DNA from 3 places in the Brachybacterium netajii genome. Region 2 is predicted to be linked to each of the others. Evidence: predicted binding sites of a transcription regulator. Region 2 holds the regulator's gene; each other region holds the start of a gene.
The links. Region 2 encodes HrcA, which represses chaperone genes, less so after heat shock. Its sites were predicted from a motif close to TTNGCACTCGNNNNNNNCGAGTGCNAA; they were not measured.
Positions count from the first base shown of each region.

Region 1 (7,229 bases), on a different contig from region 2:
GCACCTGGTCGGTGCGGACGCCGCTGCGCCCGGCGGACGCGGCGATCATCGCCCTCGCCGCGGTGCTCGTCCTCGTTCCGCTCCTGCTGCTGGGGGCGAACGGCGGACGGTTCTGGAACCCCTTCCTCTGAGACCGCAGCGCACCGCGCGACTGCCGGAGCCGAGCCCCGGGGAGTGATCTCAGTCCACGAGCTATCCCGTCCCACCTGACCCCACGCTGAAGCGCCGAGTTTCTGACCAGGTTCGACATCGGCAGCGCGAGCAGCGACGAGTCAGAGGCTACCGTCAGCCTCTTGGAACTCGACACCTCATCGCAAATCCAACACCAAAGCATTCGCATCGACACCCCTCCCATCTATGCTCTGCTATCCTTTACCCCATGCACTCCACCCGAGGCAGCCTTTCCATACTCGCCCTCCTCGCAACCGTGTCACTGACCGCATCGGTCACCATAGGTGCCCAATACGAGACAGAGAAGGCTGGCACTATATACAATTGCAGCTTTGTCGCCCCGGAGCCCAGCACATATGATCACACGCCCCTGGTCGCATGCGGATACGGAGTCCCTTCTCGGCTCTTAACCTCGAGCGGAAAACTCAATTTGAGCCTATTTACCAACAAGCAGGGAAAGCAGTCAGGCTCGGCTCGCACGACGGGATCCAGCTCCAGCGCATACCGCATCGAGCGAGACTACGGAGGGCACGCTGACTCCTATTGGAAACTCGCAAAAAACAAGAAGGGATCTCAGTCCGGATGGTCAGTACGGCAAGACGGTACCATTAGAGACACCAAGAATGGGATAAAGTTCAGCATGGCCCTCGGAGAACAGCATTCCTCCCGCAATGAGGATGCCGACAGGAATATCACATGAGCGGTCCCGTGTCGGAATCAGCTCTCGACGCCCCCGACGACGACGCGGCCTTCGAGGCGGCCCTCGAGACCCTCGAGCGGAAGGGCGCGACCGTCCGCCTGGTGTCCTCGGTCGACGGACGGCGGGTGGTCACCTCGGCCGGACGCTCCGTGCACACGGTGGCCGCCGCCTACGCCACCGAGGCGCTTCTCGCATCCCTCTTCCTCGAGCTCGAGCAGGGCCTGCCCGTCTTCGCCGTCGCGGACGACGACGGAACGCTCACCGCGCTGAAGGGCTGGGCCGACGCCTCCGGCCGGCAGCACGTCGAGGAGGTCGGGATCGACGACGTCCCGTCCGACGCCGTGCATCGCCTCCCGGCCCTCACAGCGCTCGAGGCCCTCCTCCCCGAGCTGATGGACGCCGAGGCGGCAGCCGATACCGCCGATGCCTCCCCCATCATGCTCAGCCTCCTCGCGAACGCCGCTCTGGATGATCTGCTCGGAGCGGAGAAGCTCGAGGAGCTCCTGCACACGGTGACCCGCCGCCAGGACGGGTACCCCTTCCCGGCCTACGGCGCGCTCGCCGGTGCAGGTCGCCTCGCCGTCGCCGACGCCACCCAGGGCATGCTGCGGATCCGGAGCGAGCTGGAGACCTGCGTCGAGCTCTTCGCCGAACGCTGGGGGACGCTCGTCCACCTCTCGCCGGCCGACGCCTTCCTGGAGCTCCGTCCCGACCCCGCCCTGACCCCGGGGTTCGGACGGGCCTACCATCCTTCCGCGCACATGCTGGGCGACTGGCTGGAGCTCAGCACGGCCGAGCTCGCCGAAGGGCGGGGCCAGCTGATCATCCTCGGCCGACGGGTCGCCGAGGACACCGAGGCGGTCGTCGAGCAGGGCAGGATCGTCCCCGCGCGGCCGATCACCGAGAACCCGTGGTACCTGTGGATCATCGACACGCACGTCGTCACGAGGATCCGACTGCGGTCGCATCCGCGACCGCCGGAGCCGAGCCCCGGGGAGTGACTCAGCCCCCGACGACGACCTCGGCGAGGACGTGCGCGTGGTCGCTCGCGTGCACGCCGTCGACCTGGTGGTCGCGGGCGGCGTAGGTGAGGACCTCGGCGCCCCGCACGAGGATCCAGTCGATCCGCTCCCCGCCCTCGACGGCCTCGCCGTAGTCGGGGAAGGTGCCGATGTCGGGGCCGTCCTGCGCGGCGGCGACGTCGTGGGCGTCCGCGTAGCCGGCGTCGCGCAGGACGCGCCACGGGATGCTGTCGCCCCCGGCGGCGTTGAAGTCGCCGGTGAGGATCACGGGGGCACCGCGGGACTCCTCCCGCAGACGCTGCGCGAGCAGCCCGGCGCCCTTCTCCCGGGCGGTCTCCCCGCCGTGGTCGAGGTGGGTGGTCGCCAGCACCAGCTCGACGCCCGTCGCGCGGTCCCTCGCCCGCGCCCACACGGCGACCCGCGGGTAGCGCCCGTCCCAGCCGACGGCGCCGATGCGCCGCGGGTCCTCGGCGAGCCACAGCTGGTCCCAGTCCAGGACCTCGAAGCGGTCCAGCCGTAGCCAGAGCAGCACGTGCTCGCCGCGGCCCCCGCCCTCGCGGCCGATGCCGAGCCGCAGGTGGGTGGCGCGGAGGAGCTCATCGAGCACGGGGATCTGCGCGAGGGCGACCTCCTGGACGCCGATGACGTCGGCGTCGACGGAGCGCAGGAGATCGGCGAGGACCCTCGCCCGATCCTCCCAGCGGTCGGCCTCGCCGGGGGCGACCCCGGGGATCGCGGTGCGGATGTTCTGGGTGAGGACGCGGATCGGGGACGGCGCTCCGGCGAGCACCTCGCGGATCGCGGCGAGGGTCGCGGGGATGCCGGCACGGGCCGCATCCTGGCGGCGGGCGATCTCCTCCTCCGCACGGTCCCCGTAGCGCTCCGCGAAGGCCTCCTGGAGCAGCGGGGTGGTGCGCGTGTACTCGGTGAGCTCGGTGCCGCCCGGCACCGGGCGCAGGCGGTAGCCCCATTCCGCGCGGCCGGGCCCCACGGACCAGGCGAAGTGCGCGCCGGGCACGTCGGCGATCACCTCGGAGGTCGTGCTCCACTCGCGCTCGGGGGTGCGGTTGTGGCCGACGAAGCGGGCGCCGACGCCCCGCCGCGCGTCCTCCCACTCGCAGCGGCGGCACTGGGGGCTCCACTCCCCCGTCCGGGTGACGTCACTGACCAGCGCGTACACCTCCTCCGGGGAGGACGGCACGATGATCGACTCCTGCAGCTCGTAAGTCATGCGGCCATTGTGCCCGTGCCCCGACCGGATGCCTCGGCGGACGGTGCACTAGAACGCCAGGGCACGGGTATGCCGGCGGACGGGAATGCAACGGGCCCCGACCCTCCGGAGAGGATCGGGGCCCGCCGTGCGCTCGGGTGGAGCGACGCGATCAGCCGTGCGGCTGGATCACATCATGCCGCCCATGCCGCCCATCTCGTCGCCGCCCATGGGGGCCTTGACGGGCTCGGGCTTGTCGGCCACGACGGCCTCGGTGGTGAGGAACAGGCCCGCGATGGACGCGGCGTTCTGCAGCGCGGAGCGCGTCACCTTGACCGGGTCGAGGACGCCCGCCTCGAGCAGGTTCTCGTACTGGCCGGTCGCGGCGTTGAGGCCCTCGCCGACGGGGAGGCTCTTGACCTTCTCCGCAACGACGCCGCCCTCGAGGCCGGCGTTGACGGCGATCTGCTTGAGCGGGGCCTCGATGGCGATGCGCACGATGGTCGCACCGGTGGCCTCGTCGCCCTCGAGCTCGAGAGCGGAGAAGGTGTCCTTGCCGGCCTGCAGCAGGGCCACGCCGCCGCCGGCGACGATGCCCTCCTCGACCGCGGCCTTGGCGTTGCGCACGGCATCCTCGATGCGGTGCTTGCGCTCCTTCAGCTCCACCTCGGTGGCGGCGCCGGCCTTGATGACGGCCACGCCGCCGGCCAGCTTCGCGAGGCGCTCCTGCAGCTTCTCGCGGTCGTAGTCGGAGTCCGAGGACTCGATCTGCGAGCGGATCTGCTTCACGCGGCCGGCGATGCGCTCGGCGTCGCCGGAGCCCTCGACGATGGTGGTCTCGTCCTTGGTGACGACGACCTTGCGGGCCTGGCCCAGCAGCTCGAGACCCGCGGTCTCCAGCTTGAGGCCGACCTCCTCGGCGATGACCTGGCCACCGGTCAGGATGGCCATGTCCTCGAGCATCGCCTTGCGGCGGTCGCCGAAGCCGGGGGCCTTGACGGCGACGGACTTGAACGAGCCCTTGAGCTTGTTCACGACCAGGACGGCCAGGGCCTCGCCCTCGACGTCCTCGGCGATGATCGCCAGCGGCTTGCCGGACTGGATGACCTTCTCCAGCAGCGGCAGCAGGTCCTTGACGGAGGAGACCTTGGAGGAGAGCAGGAGGATGTAGGGATCCTCGAGCACGGCCTCCTGGCGCTCGGCGTCGGTAACGAAGTAGGGCGAGATGAAGCCCTTGTCGAACCGCATGCCCTCGGTGAGCTCCAGCTCGAGGCCCATCGTGTTGGACTCCTCGACCGTGATCACACCCTCCTTGCCGACCTTGTCGAGGGCCTCGGCGATGAGCTCGCCGATCGCCGGGTCGGCGGCGGAGATCGCGGCGGTGTTCGCGATCTGCTCCTTGGTCTCGATCTCCTTGGCCTGCGCGAGCAGGGTCTCGGAGACGGCGGCCACGGCCTTGTCGATGCCGCGCTTGAGCGCGATCGGGTTGGCGCCGGCGGCGACGTTGCGCAGGCCCTCCTTGACCAGGGCCTGGGCCAGCACGGTGGCGGTGGTGGTGCCGTCGCCCGCGATGTCGTCGGTCTTCTTGGCGACCTCCTTGACGAGCTCCGCACCGATCTTCTCGTACGGGTCGTCGAGCTCGATCTCCTTGGCGATGGAGACGCCGTCGTTGGTGATCGTGGGGGCGCCCCAGGACTTCTCGAGCACGACGTTGCGGCCCTTGGGGCCGAGGGTGACCTTGACGGCGTCGGCGAGCTGGTTCATACCGCGCTCGAGACCGCGCCGGGCCTCCTCGTCGTAGGCAATGAGCTTGGCCATTGTGGAATCTCTCCCGTGTGGTGTGGTGTCCACCCGACCCAGTGCCCGCGACGGACGATGCTCGGTGCCGTGGTCACGTCCCACAGCACCGGGCACCTCACGGGGCCGGAATGTTCGTGGTCGGCCGACGGCTCCGCCGCCGGACGATCGCTGCACCCTCGCGGCGAGGACGGCGCCGATCGACGCTGTCACTCTCCATCGGCGAGTGCCAGATCATCATAAGCACTCTCCCCCTGAGAGTGCTAACCCCCGATGGAGATTTTTCGCGCTCGGCCGAGCGGCCGGCGAGGCCGACGCTCGCACGGCCGACGGGGCCGCCGTCGGCGCGGCCGACGGGCGGGCGCCCCGCGAACGCGAGCGGTCCCCGCCTCCGGGCATCGAGGCGGGGACCGTCATCAGCGGCTGCGCGGCGGGATCGGCGGCGTCAGCGCGGCGTCGCGAAGGCGATCAGCCCTCGTCGGAGCCGTCGCCCGAGGGCGGATCCGAGACCACGACGATCGTCACGGGCGAGTCGTACTCGTCGCTCTGGGTGGCGCCGTCGGCTCCGACGACCTCGGCGAGCGCCTCGGCGGTCGCGGCGTCGGCCTCGTCGCGGTAGAAGACGACCGGCTCCTGCTGGATGTTGTCGCCGGTGGTGACCTCGATCGACTCCCAGCCGTCGCCCTCGAGGTAGGTCTGCCAGGACCCGGCCAGGCCGTTGATCCCCGCGCCGTTGACGACGAGCACCGCGACGGACTTGTCGGCCTCGGGGGCCGGCTCCTCGGTGGCCTCCTCGGCCTCGCCGCCGGCGTCCGACGCCTCGCTCGGGGCGGTGGTCTCCGCGGCCGCGGTCGTCGGCTCGTCGGCCCGGTCGTCGGACCCGCCGCCCATGCCGCCGATCAGGAACAGCAGCACCAGGAGGGTCACGAAGGCGGCCCCGATGATGACGATGTACACGAGATTCTGGCGCCAGAACGGCTCCTCGGCGCGGTGCGCGCCGTGGAACGAGGCCGCGTCGGCCTCATCGTCGAAACGATCGGGCGGGTACGGATACTGAGAATCTGCCACGCGCCCATTAAACCCGTTGCGTCGCCGCGGTGGCGGGAGCACACGCGCCATGGGCTCGCGTTGACGCGCCGTTGGCGTGCCGTTGACGCGGGCATCTCGGACATGACCGGCAGGCCCGTCCGCGGCGGCGGGCGCATCGTCCCCGGTGGGGTGCGCTTGCGCGGATCTCGTGAAGACTGCCCGGAGGACCGCTCAGGAGTGCGCCTCAGGCCACACGGTCGGCGCCCGGGGAGGCTGCGGGCCCGCCCTCGGCGCTCACCCGGCGCGCCCGCAGGCGGTTCACGACGGCGGGGGCCTCGCGCAGCGCCCGCGGGTCGTCGAGCAGGGCGTTCAGCCGCACGTAGTAGGCGGTGCGGGACAGGCCGATCTCCTCGCGGATCGCCCGCTCCTTGGTGCCGACGTAGCGGAAGGTCCGCCCCTCGAGGGCGAGGATCCGCCGGTCCCGGTCCGAGAGCTCCGCCGTCCCGGGGGCGGGGGCGGGCGTCTCATCGGAGGGGGTCGTGGAGGGCATGGATCCAGGGTAGTCGGGCGGAGACGCGGAACCGGGGACCGCCTCACCGCTGTGAGCTGGGAGACTGTCCCCATGCCGAAGCCGCTCTCCGAGATCGTCAGCCCCGACTGGGCCGAGGCCCTCGCGCCCGTCGAGCCCGTCATCCACCGCATGGGGGACTTCCTGCGCGCCGAGACCGAGGCCGGCCGCGGCTACCTCCCCTCCGGCGACCGGGTCCTGCGCGCCTTCTCCCGCCCGATGTCCGAGGTGCGGGTGCTGATCGTCGGCCAGGACCCGTATCCGACGCCCGGCCATGCGATCGGGCTGTCCTTCGCCGTCGAGGAGCAGGTGCGGCCGCTGCCGCGCTCGCTCGCGAACATCTACCGCGAGCTGCAGGACGACCTGGGCATCGCCCCTGCGCCCCACGGCGATCTGACCGCCTGGCAGGACCAGGGCGTGCTGCTGCTGAACCGCGTCCTCACGGTCTCCCCCGGCGCCCCGGCCTCGCACCGCCGGCAGGGCTGGGAGGAGGTCACCGAGCGGGCGCTGCGGGCGCTGGTCGCGCGCGGCGGACCGCTGGTGGCGATCCTGTGGGGCCGCGATGCGCAGTCGCTCGTCCCGCTGCTCGGCGAGGTCCCGCACATCGCGAGCGCGCATCCGAGCCCGCTGTCGGCCTCGCGCGGCTTCTTCGGCTCCCGGCCGTTCTCGCGCGCGAACGAGCTGCTCGCCGCGCAGGGGGCCGAGCCCGTCGACTGGCGCGTCGTCCGCGAG
Region 1 is NZ_JBSYXB010000001.1:607,462-614,690, forward strand. It holds gene ACXET9_RS02715 (energy-coupling factor transporter transmembrane component T family protein) at 1-131, shown strand, start outside; gene ACXET9_RS02720 (hypothetical protein) at 868-1,872, shown strand; gene ACXET9_RS02725 (endonuclease/exonuclease/phosphatase family protein) at 1,874-3,124, opposite strand; gene groL (chaperonin GroEL) at 3,293-4,921, opposite strand; gene ACXET9_RS02735 (LytR C-terminal domain-containing protein) at 5,369-5,968, opposite strand; gene ACXET9_RS02740 (DUF3263 domain-containing protein) at 6,174-6,479, opposite strand; gene ACXET9_RS02745 (uracil-DNA glycosylase) at 6,552-7,229, shown strand, end outside.
Region 1: a site for HrcA is predicted at 5,141-5,167, ahead of groL (chaperonin GroEL). Genes of this name have one in related genera too.

Region 2 (7,229 bases):
CGGGGCCTCAGCCCCAGCGGCCGACGAGCGTGCTGATCACGGCGATCGCCGCGGGCCCGGCGGTGGAGGTGCGCAGCACCTCGGGGCCGAGCAGCACGCTGCGGGCGCCGGCCTCGCGCAGGGCGTCGAGCTCCCGCTCGGAGATGCCGCCCTCGGGGCCGACGACGAGGACGATCTCCTCGATCGCCGCGGCGGACCCCGGGGCGGCACCGGAGGCGGCACCGGGGGCGAGGGCCCGCAGGTCCGCGGCGAGGCTCATGAGCCCCACCGACTCCTGCTCGTGGAGGGCGAGCACGAGGGCGCCGCGCGCGGCGGCCTCGCGGACGGTGCCGATGACGGCGGTGCCGGCGACGGGCTCCTCGACGACGGGGATGCCGGGGCGGCGGCACTGCTTGACGGCCGCGCGGACGGTCCCCTCCCAGCGGGCGCGTCCCTTGCGGAGCTTCTCCCCGCGCCACACGGAGACGGAGCGCTCGGCGATCCAGGGGACGATCCGGTCGACGCCGAGCTCGGTCGCGGATTCGATCGCCTGCTCGTCGCGGCCGCCCGTGGCGAGGGCCTGGACGAGCGTGAGCCGCGGGCTGCGCGCCGCCGGGGCGGAGGGGTCGGCGAGGAGGACGAGGTCGAGCTCCTCCTTGCGGGCGGCGGAGACCTCGGCCAGGACCTGCCGGCCGGGGGCGTCGGTCAGCAGGACTCGTTCGCCGGCGCCGATGCGGGCGACCTTCGCGGCATGGCGGCCCTCCTCGCCGGCGAGGACGAGGGCGTCGCCGGCGCGCGCGGTCTCGAGCGCTCCGTCGAGGACGAGGAATCCGGGCGGGGTGGTGGGCATGACGTGCTCCTCGAGGACGGACGGGGCGGGGCCGCGGCCCCGCCCCGTCGGCGGATCACAGGTCGCGCAGGCGCTCGCGCAGCTTGGCGAACGGGCGGGAGCCCTTGTGGCGGCGGGTGCTCTCGTCGCCGCGGAGCGCCGCGAACTGCTCGAGCAGCTCCCGCTCCTCGTCGGTGAGCCCCTGCGGGGTGACGACGCTGAGGACGACGCGCACGTCGCCGCGCTTCTCGCGGCGCAGCGGGGTCACGCCGAGGCCCTTGAGGGTGACCTCGTCGCCGGCCTGGGCTCCGGGGCGCACCTCGATGTCCTGGACGCCGTCGAAGGTCTCCAGCGGGATCGTCGCGCCGAGCGCGGCGGAGGTCATGGGCACCTCGAGGGTGGTCACGAGGTCGTCGGCCTCGCGGGAGAAGACGTCGTGCTCCTTGACGGCGAGCTCGACGAAGAGATCGCCGGAGGGTCCCCCGGCCTCGCCGACCTCGCCCTCGCCGCGCAGCTGGATGCGGGTGCCGTTCTCGACGCCGGAGGGGATGCGCACGGTGACGGTGCGCTCGGCCGGGGTGCGGCCGTGGCCGGAGCAGGCCGTGCAGGGCGACTCGATGACGTCGCCGTGGCCCTCGCAGGTGGGGCAGGGGGCGGTGGTGACCATCTGGCCGAGGAGCGACTGGGCGACGCGCTGGACGTGGCCGGAGCCGCTGCAGGCGGTGCAGCGGGTGGGAGAGGTGCCGGGCTCGCAGCAGGAGCCCTGGCAGCGCTCGCACAGCTCGGCGGTGCGGAAGGTGACCTTCTCCTCGGTGCCGAAGACGACGTCGCGCAGCGTGATGCGGGTGCGGCGCAGGACGTCGCCGCCGCGGCGCTGGCGCGGGATCGGCCCCTGGTTCCGGCCGCGCATGCCGGCGGCGCCGGCGAACATGTCGAAGATGTCGTTGACGTCGAAGCCGCCGGCACCGCCGAAGCCGGGGAAGCCGCCGGCGCCGCCGGATCCGCCCATGTCGTACTGGCGGCGCTTGTCCTCGTTGGAGAGGGTCTGGTACGCCTGCGAGACCCGCTTGTAGCGCTCGGCCGCCTCCGGGTCCGGGTTCACGTCCGGGTGGAGGGTGCGGGCGAGCTTGCGGTAGGCCTTCTTGATCTCGTCGGTGGAGGCGTCCCGGGAGACTCCGAGCAGCTCGTAGTAGTCGTCGTTCACGGTGAAGGGTGTCCTTGCCGGTGGTTCGTGGGCGGGCGGGCGCCTGCGCGGGGGCGCGGCAGGCGGAGCGGGCGGGCGGGACCGACGGGGTGCCGGCCCGCCCGGTCACTCGAGATAGCGGGAGACGTAGCGGGCGATGGCCTGCACGGTCGAGATGCCGGCCGCATAGTCCATGCGGGTGGGACCGAGGATCGCCAGATGGGATCCGGCTCCGTAGCCGGCGCCGACGACCGCGGCCTGGTTCAGGGCGCGGTCGCGCAGCTCGGAGCCGATGCGGACCTCGACGGCCCCGGGCGAGACGTGCATGTCGGTGAACAGGCGCAGCAGCACCAGCTGCTCCTCGAGGACGTCCAGCAGCGGCTCGACGTCGCGGGCGAAGTCCTCGGCGGAACGGGCGATGTTCGCGGTGCCCGCGAGCATGATGCGGTCCTCGGCGCGGGTCGCCGCGAGCGCGACGATCGCCTCGGCGACCTCGACGGCGGCGGGCCGGTCGACGTGCGGGACGCTCTCGAGCATGTCCTGCAGGGGGACGGCGAGGTCGGTGACCTCGCGGCCGGCGACGGCCCGCAGGAGCTGGTCGCGCAGGTCGGCGTAGAACTCGGCGCCGCGGGGCGCGAGGATCGGCACGGTGCGCTGGTCGACGCGCCCGGATTCGGTGATCAGGACGATCAGCAGCAGGGAGTCGGCGACCTTCACGAGCTCGACGTGGCGGATGCGGGCCTGCCGGCGCGCCGGGTACTGCACCATCGCGACCTGCTGGGTGAGCTGGGCGAGCAGGCGCACGGTGCGGCCGAGCATCTCCTCGACGTCCCCGGCGTCCTCGAGCAGCGCCTGGATGGCACGGCGCTCGGGCGCGGACAGCGGCTTGATGGTCGCGACGTGGTCGACGAAGGCCCGGTAGCCCTTGTCGGTGGGCACGCGGCCGGCGGACGTGTGGGGCTGGTGGATCAGCCCCTCCTCCTCCAGCACCGACATGTCGTTGCGGACGGTGGCCGCGGAGACTCCCAGCTCGTGCCGCTCCAGCAGCGACTTCGAGCCGACGGGCTCGCGAGTGGACACGTAGTCCTCGACGATGGCTCCGAGGATCTGCAGCTTGCGGGTGTCCGTCCCCCTCACCTCCTGGTCTGGCGCGCGCATCGGGCGCGTCTCGCATGGTCGTCCGACGGTCCCCTGCGGCCCCTGGCGGACGTGGCACTCGGGGCCGTCGAGTGCCAATCCTACGCCCCGCGAGGACGCGTTCCAGGAGGTGTTCGCCACGGGTGTACGGTGCGAGGATGCCTTCCGCACCCGATCGCTTCCCCGACCGGTACGGCCGCGACGTGCTGTCCTCCGGTCCTCCGTCGCACCATCGTCGCCGCCCCGTCCCGCAGGAGATCCCGGTCCGCCGCGACCTCGTCGTCGAGGACGCCGCCACGGGCTTCACCGGTGCGATCACCCGGCTCGAGAAGATCGCCGGGGACATCGTCGTCGAGCTCGAGGACGGCCACGGCCGCCGCCGCTCCTTCCCGCTGGGACCGGGCTTCATGATCGACGGGAAGCCCGTCGTCCTCACCCGTCCCGTCGCCCGGAAGGACGCGGCGCCGAAGATCTCGGCCAGCGGCTCGGTCTATGTCGAGGGCGCTCGCGCCCGCACGGCCCGCGCCTCGCGGATCTGGGTGGAGGGCAAGCACGACGCCGAGCTCGTCCAGAAGGTGTGGGGCCATGATCTGCGCATCGAGGGCGTGGTCGTCGAGATGCTCGACGGCGCCGACAACCTCGTCGAGCGCGTGCAGGAGTTCGCCCCCTCCCCCGAGCGCCGCATCGGCGTCCTGGTCGACCACCTCGTCGCCGGATCGAAGGAGACCCGGCTGGCGGAGCAGGTCATGCGCCTGCCGGGCGCGCGCGGGAACGTGCTCGTCCTCGGCCACCCCTATGTCGACGTGTGGCAGGCGGTCCGCCCGGCCCGCGTGGGCCTCGAGGCCTGGCCGCACGTCCCGCGCGGCATCGACATCAAGGTCGGCTCGCTGCGGGCGCTGGGCTGGCCGCACGCCGACCAGGCCGACATCGCCCGCGGCTGGCAGCGGATCCTCTCGACCGTCCGCTCCTACGCCGACGTCGAGCCCACGCTCTCCGGGCGCATCGAGGAGCTCATCGACTTCGTGACGGTCGACGGCGCCGGCGGCTGACGACGGCCGGCGCTCGAGCGGCCGGCCGCCTGGGGGAAATCCCCCGGTCATCTCGGAGGGAGCCCGCGGAGACGCCGGACGCAGGAACCCTCTACTCTGGGCTCATCGACCACCGCCGGATGCACGGCCCGGCCCGTACCGAGGAGCGCCACCATGACGCAGAACCCCGCCCCGACCCCCGACGGCCAGCATCCGTACGACCCCTTCGCGGGCACGTCCGCCGACCCGGCCGTCTCCGCCTCCGCCGCCGATGCCCCGCAGGCGACCCCCGCCCCCGCGGCCCCGCAGTCCCCGTACGGCACCGCGTCCTCGGCGGATCCCTTCGCGCAGCCGGCCCCGCAGCAGGACGGGTTCGCACAGGCCGCTCCCCCGTCCGGCGGCTACCAGCAGCAGGCCCCGCAGGCGGGCGGCTACGCACAGCCCGCTGCCGGCGCCCCCGCCGGCCAGCACCCGGCCGAGTCGCCTCTGCCGGCCGGCTTCGCGGGCCTCTACGAGGGCACGCTGTCCGGCCAGGGCACGACGCCCTCGGACTCGCGCATGTGGTCGATGTTCGCCCATCTGTCCGTGGTGCTCGGCTACATCGTCGGCGCCGGATTCCTCGGCTGGGTCGGCCCGCTGGTCATCTTCCTCATGTACAAGGACCGCGACCGCTTCGTCCGCTACAACGCGGCCGAGGCGCTCAACGCGGCGATCGCGACGGTCATCATCGAGATCGTGCTCGCGATCGTCCTGACGATCTTCACGCTGATCACCTTCGGGATCGGCGGATTCGCGTTCCCGCTGATCTGGGTGCCGGCGATCCTGCACGGCGTGTTCGCGATCATCGGTGCGGTGAAGACCAATCAGGGCACCTGGTGGAACTACCCGATCAACATCCGTCTGGTGAAGTGACCGCCCCTTCGCAGACACCCCCTCACGGCGCCCGCCTCGTCCTGGACGAGGCGGGCGCCGTCGTGAGGAGCGCAGTGAGCCGATATCGTGCTCTGTGTCCAGCCGTCGCACAGTGAGGCACCGATGACGGACTCTCCGGCCCCCGATCCGCGCCAGCGCCCTGCCCCCGCCGATCTCGGCGATCCCCGATCCCCCGGCGCCCCCTGGGATCCGCAGCGCTCGCCGGGATCGGTCCACGATCAGCCGGTCCAGCCGGCATCTCCCCCGCCGCCCTCGGCCGCACTGCCCTCGGCCGCGCCCTCGAACGGGGGCGGCTGGCGCGACATGCTGGGCGACGACGCCGTGCGGATCTCCCGAGGGACCCGCGCGCTCTGGGACCGCCGCGCCGAGACCCGTTCACGCATCGCCCAGGGCGGTCAGGAGCTCGCCGGACGCAGCCGGGAGATCGCGCAGAGCGGACGCTCTGCGGCATCCAGCGCCTGGAGCGCCGCCGCCCCGACGGGGGCGCAGGCCGTCGGTGCCGTCCGCACCCGGGCCGGTGGAGCAGTGCGCAGCGCCGCCGACGCCGGACGGCGCGCCGGAGAGCTGCGGATCGGCCCCGATGGGCGCCCTCACATGCCCCGCGCACTGATCTTCTCCGCGGTCGCCGCGATGCTGGCAGCGTTCCTCATGGCGCTCACGGTCCTGCTCAGCGCCTTCGGGGCGGGGAGGACGCTGCGCGTGATCGCCTGGCTGACGGACGACACCGGCATCCGCGCCCTGGAATGGGTGCACACGATCAGTTCGGGCATCGCCGGTCTGATCATGCTCGTCGGCACGCTCCTCGGGCTCGCCATCGCCGCCGTCTTCGGGATCTACGCGTGGCGGGTCCTGCGGGGGACAGGACGAGCACGCTGGGTGGCGCTCGCCGCCGTGGTCTGCGGCTCATTCACCGCGCTGCCGGTCGAGCCCCTGCTAGGAGCCCTCTTCCTGCTGGTGTCCGGGACGAGCGTCCTGCTCGCCTTCCTGCCCGCCTCCCGAACGTGGTTCGCCCACCGGCGTGCGCTCCGGAGCGCACAGCTCATTCCACGAGGTCCCGGATCACCGCATCGGCCATCAGCCGTCCGCGGCGGGTGAGCACGGCGCGACCGTCGGCGAGCGCCCCGGGGTCCAGATGCCCGCGCTCGCGGTGGACGTCCACCATGTGCCGCCGGCTCGCCGGCACCGCCTCGATCTCCAGGCCGTCGACGATCCGCAGCTCGAGCATGACCCGCTCGAGGGCGCGGTCCTCGGCGGAGAGCCGCTCGCTCTCCTGCACGGGCAGGGCGCCCTCGGCGAGGCGCGCGGCGTAGCGGCTGGGGTGCTTGACGTTCCAGGAGCGCTGCCCGTCGCGGTGGCGATGCGCCCCCGGGCCGATCCCCCACCAGTCGGTCCCGTGCCAGTACGCGAGGTTGTGGCGAGAGCGGTGCTCGGGGGTGCGCGCCCAGTTCGAGACCTCGTACCAGCCGAGGCCGTCCGCTGCGGCGAGGTCGTCGACGAGCTCGTACTTGTCGGCCATGTCGTCCCCGTCGGGCTCGGCGACCTCCCCGCGACGCAGCTTGCGCGCCATGGCGGTGTTGCCCTCGATGATCAGCGAGTACGCGGAGAGGTGGTCGATCCCGCAGGCGAGCGCCGCGCGGACGGAGGTCTCGACATCGGCGAGGGTCTCCCCCGGCGTGCCGAAGATGAGGTCGAGGCTCACGTCGAGACCGGCCTCGCGGGCCCAGGCGACGACCTGCGGGACCCGCTCGGGGTCGTGGGTGCGATCCAACGTCGCGAGCACGGAGCGGACGGCGGACTGCATGCCGAAGGAGACGCGGGTGATGCCGCCGTCGGCGAGGCGCTGGAGGGAATCGCGGGTGACGGAGTCGGGATTGGCCTCGGTGGTGACCTCGGCGCCCGGGGCCAGCGGGATCAGCGTGCGGAGGTGGTCGAGCATCGCGACCAGGTCCTCGGCGGGCAGCAGGGTGGGCGTGCCGCCCCCGAAGAAGACCGTGCCCACGCGCTGGTAGTCGTAGCCGGCGGCCGCGTCGTCGGCCCGCTGGAGATCCATCTCGCGCATGGCGTTGGCGGGGTACTCCCGCTGGGAGCCTCCGCCGCCGAGCTCGGTCGCGGTGTACGTGTTGAAGTCGCAGTACCCGCA
Region 2 is NZ_JBSYXB010000002.1:408,608-415,836, forward strand. It holds gene ACXET9_RS05600 (16S rRNA (uracil(1498)-N(3))-methyltransferase) at 8-829, opposite strand; gene dnaJ (molecular chaperone DnaJ) at 885-2,012, opposite strand; gene hrcA (heat-inducible transcriptional repressor HrcA) at 2,118-3,149, opposite strand; gene ACXET9_RS05615 (DUF3097 domain-containing protein) at 3,287-4,177, shown strand; gene ACXET9_RS05620 (DUF4870 domain-containing protein) at 4,331-5,068, shown strand; gene ACXET9_RS05625 (hypothetical protein) at 5,192-6,184, shown strand; gene hemW (radical SAM family heme chaperone HemW) at 6,129-7,229, opposite strand, start outside.

Region 3 (7,229 bases), on a different contig from region 2:
ATCGTCATGACGACCGCGACGAGCACGAGGGCGACCTGCAGGGCAAGGCCCTGGGGCAGGCCGAACAGCCAGGAGAAGCCGACGTTCAGCAGCACCACGCCGATGCCCATTGACGTGGCCACCCCGAAGACGGTGCCCACGAGCGTCACGATGTCGATGACGTTCCCGGCGGCGCCGCGCACGCGCCGTCCCAGCAGCGGGTACAGCGCCGCCCGGATCGACAGCGGCATGCCCCAGCGGTAGGCGAAGTAGCCCATGGCCATGCCCAGCAGGGCGTACATCGACCAGCCGGCGACGCCGTAGTGGAACATCGTCCACACCACGGCGTCCTGCAGCGCCTCGGCGGACTCGGGGTCGGCCGTCGGCGGCGTGATGTAGTGCGAGATCGGACCGGTCACCGAGTAGAACAGCATGTCGATGCCGACGCCGGCGGCGAAGAGCATCGCGACCCAGGTGAACAGCTTGTACTCGGGCCGGGAATGGTCCGGTCCGAGCCGCACCCTCCCCTCCGGCGACAGCGCCACCCACAGCACGAACAGGATCACCAGCGACACGGTGACGACGTAGAACCAGCCGAGGTCCTGGGAGATCCAGGTGACCACGGCGAGCATGACGGAGCGGGCCTGCTCGGGGCTGAGGATCGTCCACAGCGAGAACGCGAGGATGATCCCCGAGGCCACGGAGAACACGACCCAGTTGACGCGGGGGCCCGCCGGGGCCGCGGGACGGCGCTCGTCGTCCGCGAGGTCCCGCTGCCCCTTGGCGAGGTCGCCCTTGAGGGTCGGGGCGCGCAGGGACTCCCGCTGCTCGCGCTCCTCCCGTCGGTGGCGCTGCCGCTCGGCCTCCGCCTGGGCGCTGAGCTTGCCGCGGGCGATCTCGCCGGCGGCGCGCTCGCCCTCGAGCCGCGCCGCCGAGCGGGGCTCGGGCGTACTGGGGTCGGGCGCGCCGGGCTGGGGCGTGCTGGGGTCGTTCGCGCTGGGTTCCGTCGTGCTCGGGTCCGTCACGCAGGTCCTCCGTTCCTCGGGGTCGTCTCGTCGGCGAGTGCCGGTGGGACCGCGGGAAGTCGCCTGCGGGCGCGCCGATGCGGGCGGGCAGGAGGGCTGGAGCCAGGGATGCCGGGCGTGCACAGGCCATCATCGGCCCGCCGGCACCCGGAGGCTCCAGGGTAGGACGGAAGCCCGGACGGGGGAAGGCGGGAGAGGCCGGAGAAAGCTCACCGCTCGGCGACAGCCGCCAGAAACGCATCGGACCTGGTCATCCGCTCGACGGACGATCGGTTTCCGCCTGTTGCCCGGGGCGGACCGGGGTGCGGAGGAGAGGAGCGAGGGGCGGTCGGGGCAGGATCTCTCCTGCCCCGCCCGCCCCTCGGCGGACGACGGGTCGGGCCCGTCCGGCGGCTCGGGGCCGCCCGAGGATCAGTCCTCGTCCTCCTCCTGCTTCTCGACCACGAGGGTCTCGGTCGTCAGCACCAGGCCGGCGATCGAGGCGGCGTTCCGCAGAGCGGAGCGGGTCACCTTGACCGGGTCGATGATGCCGGCGGCCAGGAGGTCGACGTACTCGCCGGTCGCGGCGTTCAGGCCGTGGCCGGTCTCGGCCTCCTTGACCTTCTCGACGACGACGTAGCCCTCGAGGCCCGCGTTCTCGGAGATCCAGCGCAGCGGCTGGACGACGGCGCGAGCGACCAGGCGGACGCCCACGGCCTCGTCGCCCTCGAGGCCGAGGTCGCCCTCGAGTGCCTTCGAGGCCTGGACGATGGCGCTGCCGCCACCGGCCACGATGCCCTCTTCGATGGCCGCACGAGTCGCGGAGACCGCGTCCTCGATGCGCATCTTCTTCTCCTTGAGCTCGACCTCGGTGTGGGCGCCCACCTTGATGACGGACACGCCGCCGGCGAGCTTGGCGAGGCGCTCCTGGAGCTTCTCGCGGTCCCAGTCGGAGTCGGTCGCGGCGATCTCGGAACGGATCTGCGCGACGCGGTCGGCCACGGCCTCGTCGTCGCCGGCGCCGCCGACGATCGTCGTGGCGTCCTTGGTGATGACGACGCGGCCCGCGTGGCCGAGCACCTCGGTGCCGACGGTCTTCAGGTCCAGGCCGAGATCCGCGGTGACCACCTGGGCACCGGTGAGGACCGCGATGTCCTGGAGCATCGCCTTGCGGCGGTCGCCGAAGGCCGGGGCCTTCACGGCGGCGCCCTTGAAGGTGCCGCGCAGCTTGTTGACGACCAGCGTGGACAGGGCCTCGCCGTCGACGTCCTCGGCGATGATGAACAGCGGCTTGCCGCCCTCGACGACCTGCTCGAGGATCGGGAGGATGTCGGCGACGGCCGAGATCTTGCCCTGGTGCAGCAGCACCTGCGCGTCCTCGAGGACGACCTCCTGGCGCTCCCCGTCGGTGACGAAGTGCGGGGAGATGAAGCCCTTGTCGAACTGCATGCCCTCGGTGAAGTCGAGCTCCATCGCGGTCGTGGAGGACTCCTCGACCGTGATGACGCCGTCCTTGCCGACCTTGTCGAACGCGTCGGCGAGGAGCTCGCCGATCTCGCGGTCCTGGCTCGAGACCGACGCGACGTTGGCGATCTGCGCCTTGTCGTCGACCTCGATGGCGATCTCGCCGAGCTTCTCCGAGAGGGCCTCGACGGCCTTCTCGATGCCCCGCTTGAGCGCCGACGGAGCGGCACCGGAGGTGACATTGCGCAGGCCCTCGTGGACCAGCGCCTGCGCCAGCACGGTGGCCGTGGTGGTGCCGTCGCCCGCGACGTCGTTCGTCTTGGTCGCGACCTCCTTGGTGAGCTGCGCGCCGAGGTTCTCGAAGGGATCCTCGAGCTCGACCTCACGAGCGATGGTCACGCCGTCATTCGTGATCGTGGGGGCGCCCCACTTCTTGTCGAGGACGACGTTGCGGCCCTTGGGGCCGAGCGTCACCTTGACCGTGTCGGCGAGCTTGTCGACGCCACGCTCGAGGGCGCGGCGGGCGTCCTCGTCGTAGATGATGTCCTTAGCCATGGATCAGATGCCTCGATCGGGTCAGTTCTCGATGATCGCGAGGATGTCGCGCGATCCCAGGACGAGGAACTCCTCGTTGCCGTACTTCAGCTCGGTGCCGCCGTACTTGGAGAAGACGACCTTGTCGCCCACCTTGACGTCGACCGGGATGCGCGCACCCTTGTCGTCGAAGCGACCGGCGCCGACGGCGACGACCTCGCCCTCCTGGGGCTTCTCCTTGGCGGTGTCGGGGATCACGAGGCCGGACGCGGTGGTCTGCTCGGCCTCGAGCGGCTTGACGACGACACGATCCTCGAGGGGCTTGATGGAGACCGACATGCGGCTCACTCCTTCATGAAGAGATGACTCTGATGAGTTCTGGGGTCACGGACCCGGGTCCCGGGCGTCGTCGCGGTGCCGACCGGGGGAAGGTCCTGCGGCAGCCTCTGGCACTCTCTGCCGTCGACTGCCAACGGGGCCAACTCTAGGACCGCTCTGGCACTCACGCAAGACGAGTGCTAATCGCGGTCGGCGAACACGCGCTCCGCTGCCGCCCGACCGCCGCCCGCTCCCGCCGCCCCCAGACCGCTCGACCCGCTTGCGTCCCCGGTCACGCACTTCTTGTGAGCCCGACGACGAGTCCCGGCGGCGTCCGTGACGGAACCGGGAGAGCGCGGTAGAACAGAGGGTGAGCGGAGCGTCGGGCGGGTCACCTGCGACCCAGGGGCCGTCCGGCGCCGAGCCGCCCGGCCCGCTCATCCGACCCGAACCGAAGGGGAGCACCACCGCCATGCATTTCCTGCGCCGTCTCAACACCGCCATGGAGCGCCTCGCCGACCGCATGCAGGGCCAGGACGTCGAGCGCTACGGCACCGCGCACGAGCGCCGCTCCGGCGCCGACTACGCCGCCCTCATGCGCACCCGGCAGTCGCAGGGCAGCACCGTCATCGGCCTCGGCCGCTGACCGACCGCCGCTGAGCCCGCGCCTCCGAGCCCGCGATCCTGCGCCTGCACCGCTGAGCCCGCGCCTCCGTGCCCGGCAGCCCCGGCCCCGTCCTCGAGGACGGGGCCCTTCTGCATCCGGGGCCCGGACGCCCGGACGCCCAGGCCGGCTCCTCAGGCCCCAGCGGGTCGTCCGGCCGCGGCGATGATCTGCTCGACCTGCTCCGGCGTGAACTCGTAGACCGGGGTCTCGAGGGCGTCGCCGTCGGGCAGCGTGTCGCCGGTGCTGGGGTAGACCGAGGTGATCACCCGTGGGTCCTCCGCGAGCTCGACGATGCTCGCCCCCGACAGGGCCAGCGCCCGCTCGCTCGCTCCCGCGGTCACGGGGTCGACCACGTTGGTCACGCCCGGCGCGACGTGCACGGGGATCCCGGCGATCCGCCCGTCCATCGCGTGGTGGTAGTGGCCGGACAGCACGATCCTCACGTCGGAGCCCGCGAGCACCGCCGCGAGCTCGTCGAGCCCGTCGAGCTCGAGGCCGGCGAGGAGCCGGGTGGCCGCCCGCAGCGGCGGATGATGGATCGCCAGGACGGTGCCGACCTCGGCGCCGTCGGCCGACGACGGGGCGCTTTCCGCGAGCACCTCGCTCAGCCACTGCAGCTGCTCGGGGTCCAGGTGCCCGTAGCCGGCGCCGGGGACGCTCGAGTCCAGCACCACGATGCGGCCGCCGCCGGGGACGGCGATCACGCGGTCCTGCACGCTCGTGCCGCGATCCCCGAGGGCGACGGACTCGCCGTAGACCGCGGAGACGTCATGGTTGCCCATCACCACGGCGAGCGCCGCACCGCGCTCGGCCGCGAAGGGGTCCAGCAGCGCATGCAGGCGCCGATAGCTCTCCGCGGTGCCGTCCTCCGAGGCGTCGCCGGTGTGGACGATCGCGTCGATGTCCCGGACGTCCTCGAGGCGCGCCAGCAGGCCCTCGAGGGCGGCGGCGGTGTCGATGCGGTCGTAGTGGCGGGCCGACGGATCGCCGTAGAGGTGCGTGTCGGTCAGGTGGAGGATGCGCATGCCGCCACCGTAGGCGCCGTGCATGGCGGGCGCGTGAACGGCGTCCCAACCGGACCCGCGTCCGACGGTCGTGCGCTCAGCCCAGGGCGCCGACCCATTCCTCGGTGCCGTCGGCGAACTCCTGGTGCTTCCAGATCGGGACGCGGCGCTTGACCGTGTCGACGAGGTCGTCGCAGGCGGCGAAGGCCTGCTTGCGATGCGGGGCCGAGACGGCGCAGGCGAGGGCGCTCTCCCCGATCGCGACGGGTCCGTGCCGGTGCGCGACGGCGACCAGGACGTCCGGGTAGCGGGCCGCGATCTCGGCGGCGACCTCGGCGATCGCCGCATCGGCCGAGGGATGCGCGGTGTAGGTCAGGGCGCGGACGCCCCGGCCGCCATCGTGATCGCGCACGACGCCGTCGAAGGTGACGACGGCCCCGCAGCGGGGATCGGCGACGGCCTCGGCCATCGCGTCGACGGAGATCGGGGCGGTGCCGACCTCGGCGCGGCGCACCCGCTCGTCGGCCTCGCCCATGCCCGGGTCCCCGGGGACCCGCAGATCCTCGGCGGACGCGCCGAAGGGCGTCGGCCCGGGCCCGGGATCCGCGGCGGGTTCGCACCCCGCGGCGGGCCCGTCCTCCGCGGCGGGCCCGTCCTCCGCGGCGTGCTCGCTCTCCGCGACGGCCTCGCCGCGGTGGTCGCCGCCGTCGCGCTGGTCCAGCAGGTGGTCGAGGATCGGGTCGAGAACGGCGATCCCGTCGCGGACGCCGCCGCGGGAGCCCGGGAGCGTCACCACGAAGCTCGCCCCGGCCATGCCCGCGACCCCGCGGCTGAGCATCGCCGTCGGGGTCGTCGCCGCACCCCGTCGGCGGACCGCCTCGAGGACCCCCGGCATGTCCCGGTCGATGAGCGGGGCGACCTGCTCGGGGGTGACGTCGGTGGGGCTGATGCCGGTGCCGCCGGAGGTGACGATCACGTCCGTCCCCGCGGCGATCGCCGCGGCGACGGCCTCGCCGACGGCGGGACCGTCGGACACGACGACGCGACGGACCGGATCGAGGCCCCGCCCCCGCAGCCAGTCCTCGAGGAGCGGGCCGGTGCGGTCCTCGTAGGTGCCGTCGGCGGCGCGGGTGGAGGCGATGACCACGCGGGCGCCGCCCGCGAGGCGGGGCGCGCGCTCGTCCTCGCGGCGGGTGCAGTCGGCGTCGCGGCGGATCGCGGGGATCTCCCTCATGCCCGCTCCTGCTGCTGCTGCGCCTGCTGGATCTGCGCCGTCTGCTGCTCCTGCGCGGACACGGCGCCCTTCGCCGTCTCCACGGCCTCCGTCATCTCCGCGGTCTCCGTCATCTCCGCAGCCTCCGCGATCTCGGCGCGCTGCTGCGCGGCGAGCATCTCCTCACGGGTCCAGTCGCCGCTCTTCCCGCCGGACTTGGCGACCACGCCGATGCCCTCGATCGTGGCGAGGTGGTCGACGGCCTTGATCATGTCGTAGACGGTCAGCGCGGTGACGCTGACGGCGGTGAGCGCCTCCATCTCGACGCCGGTGACGCCCTTGGTGCGCACCCGCGCGGTGATCTCCACCCGGTCCTCGACCGGCACCAGGTCGATCTCGACCCCCGAGATCGGCAGCGGATGGCACAGCGGCACCAGCTCGCTGGTGCGCTTGGCGCCCATGATCCCGGCGATCCGCGCGACCGACAGCGCTTCGCCCTTGGGCAGGTCGCCCTCGGCGATGCGGGCGACCACGTCGGGCCGGGTGCGCAGGACGCCGCGGGCGACGGCCTCGCGGGCCGTGACGGCCTTGCCGGTCACGTCGACCATGTGGGCCGAGCCGTCGGCGCGGACATGGGTGAGGTCGTTCATCGCTCTCCTCCGGGGATCAGGATCGTCTCGAGCAGGTCGCCGTCCGCGATGCGGTCGACGCCGGCGGGGATCAGGACCAGGGCGTCGGCGGCCGCATAGCCGCCGATCAGATGCGAGCTCGCCCCGCCGACGAGGCGCACCGTCCCCGAGGGCAGCACGCGAGCGCGACGGTACTGCGCGAGCGCGGGCGGCGAGGAGACCTCCCCCTCGTCGAGGGAGACAGGCAGCCGCAGGCGCTGACGGGCGGGGGCGCGCAGCGCGGGCCGGGCGATGAGCTCGCAGCTCAGCAGCGCCGACACCGGGTTGCCGGGGAACGCGAGCCAGGGGACGCGGCGCGCCGGACGGGCGGACGCGGCCTCCCCGGGTGCGACGGCGGCGTCGAGATCGAGGGTGCCG
Region 3 is NZ_JBSYXB010000001.1:529,363-536,591, forward strand. It holds gene betT (choline BCCT transporter BetT) at 1-1,004, opposite strand, end outside; gene groL (chaperonin GroEL) at 1,416-3,002, opposite strand; gene groES (co-chaperone GroES) at 3,024-3,320, opposite strand; gene ACXET9_RS02395 (hypothetical protein) at 3,772-3,945, shown strand; gene ACXET9_RS02400 (metallophosphoesterase family protein) at 4,098-4,991, opposite strand; gene ACXET9_RS02405 (molybdenum cofactor biosynthesis protein MoaE) at 5,068-6,204, opposite strand; partial or broken gene moaC (cyclic pyranopterin monophosphate synthase MoaC) at 6,366-6,833, opposite strand; gene ACXET9_RS02415 (molybdopterin molybdotransferase MoeA) at 6,830-7,229, opposite strand, start outside.
Region 3: a site for HrcA is predicted at 3,477-3,503, ahead of groES (co-chaperone GroES). Genes of this name have one in related genera too.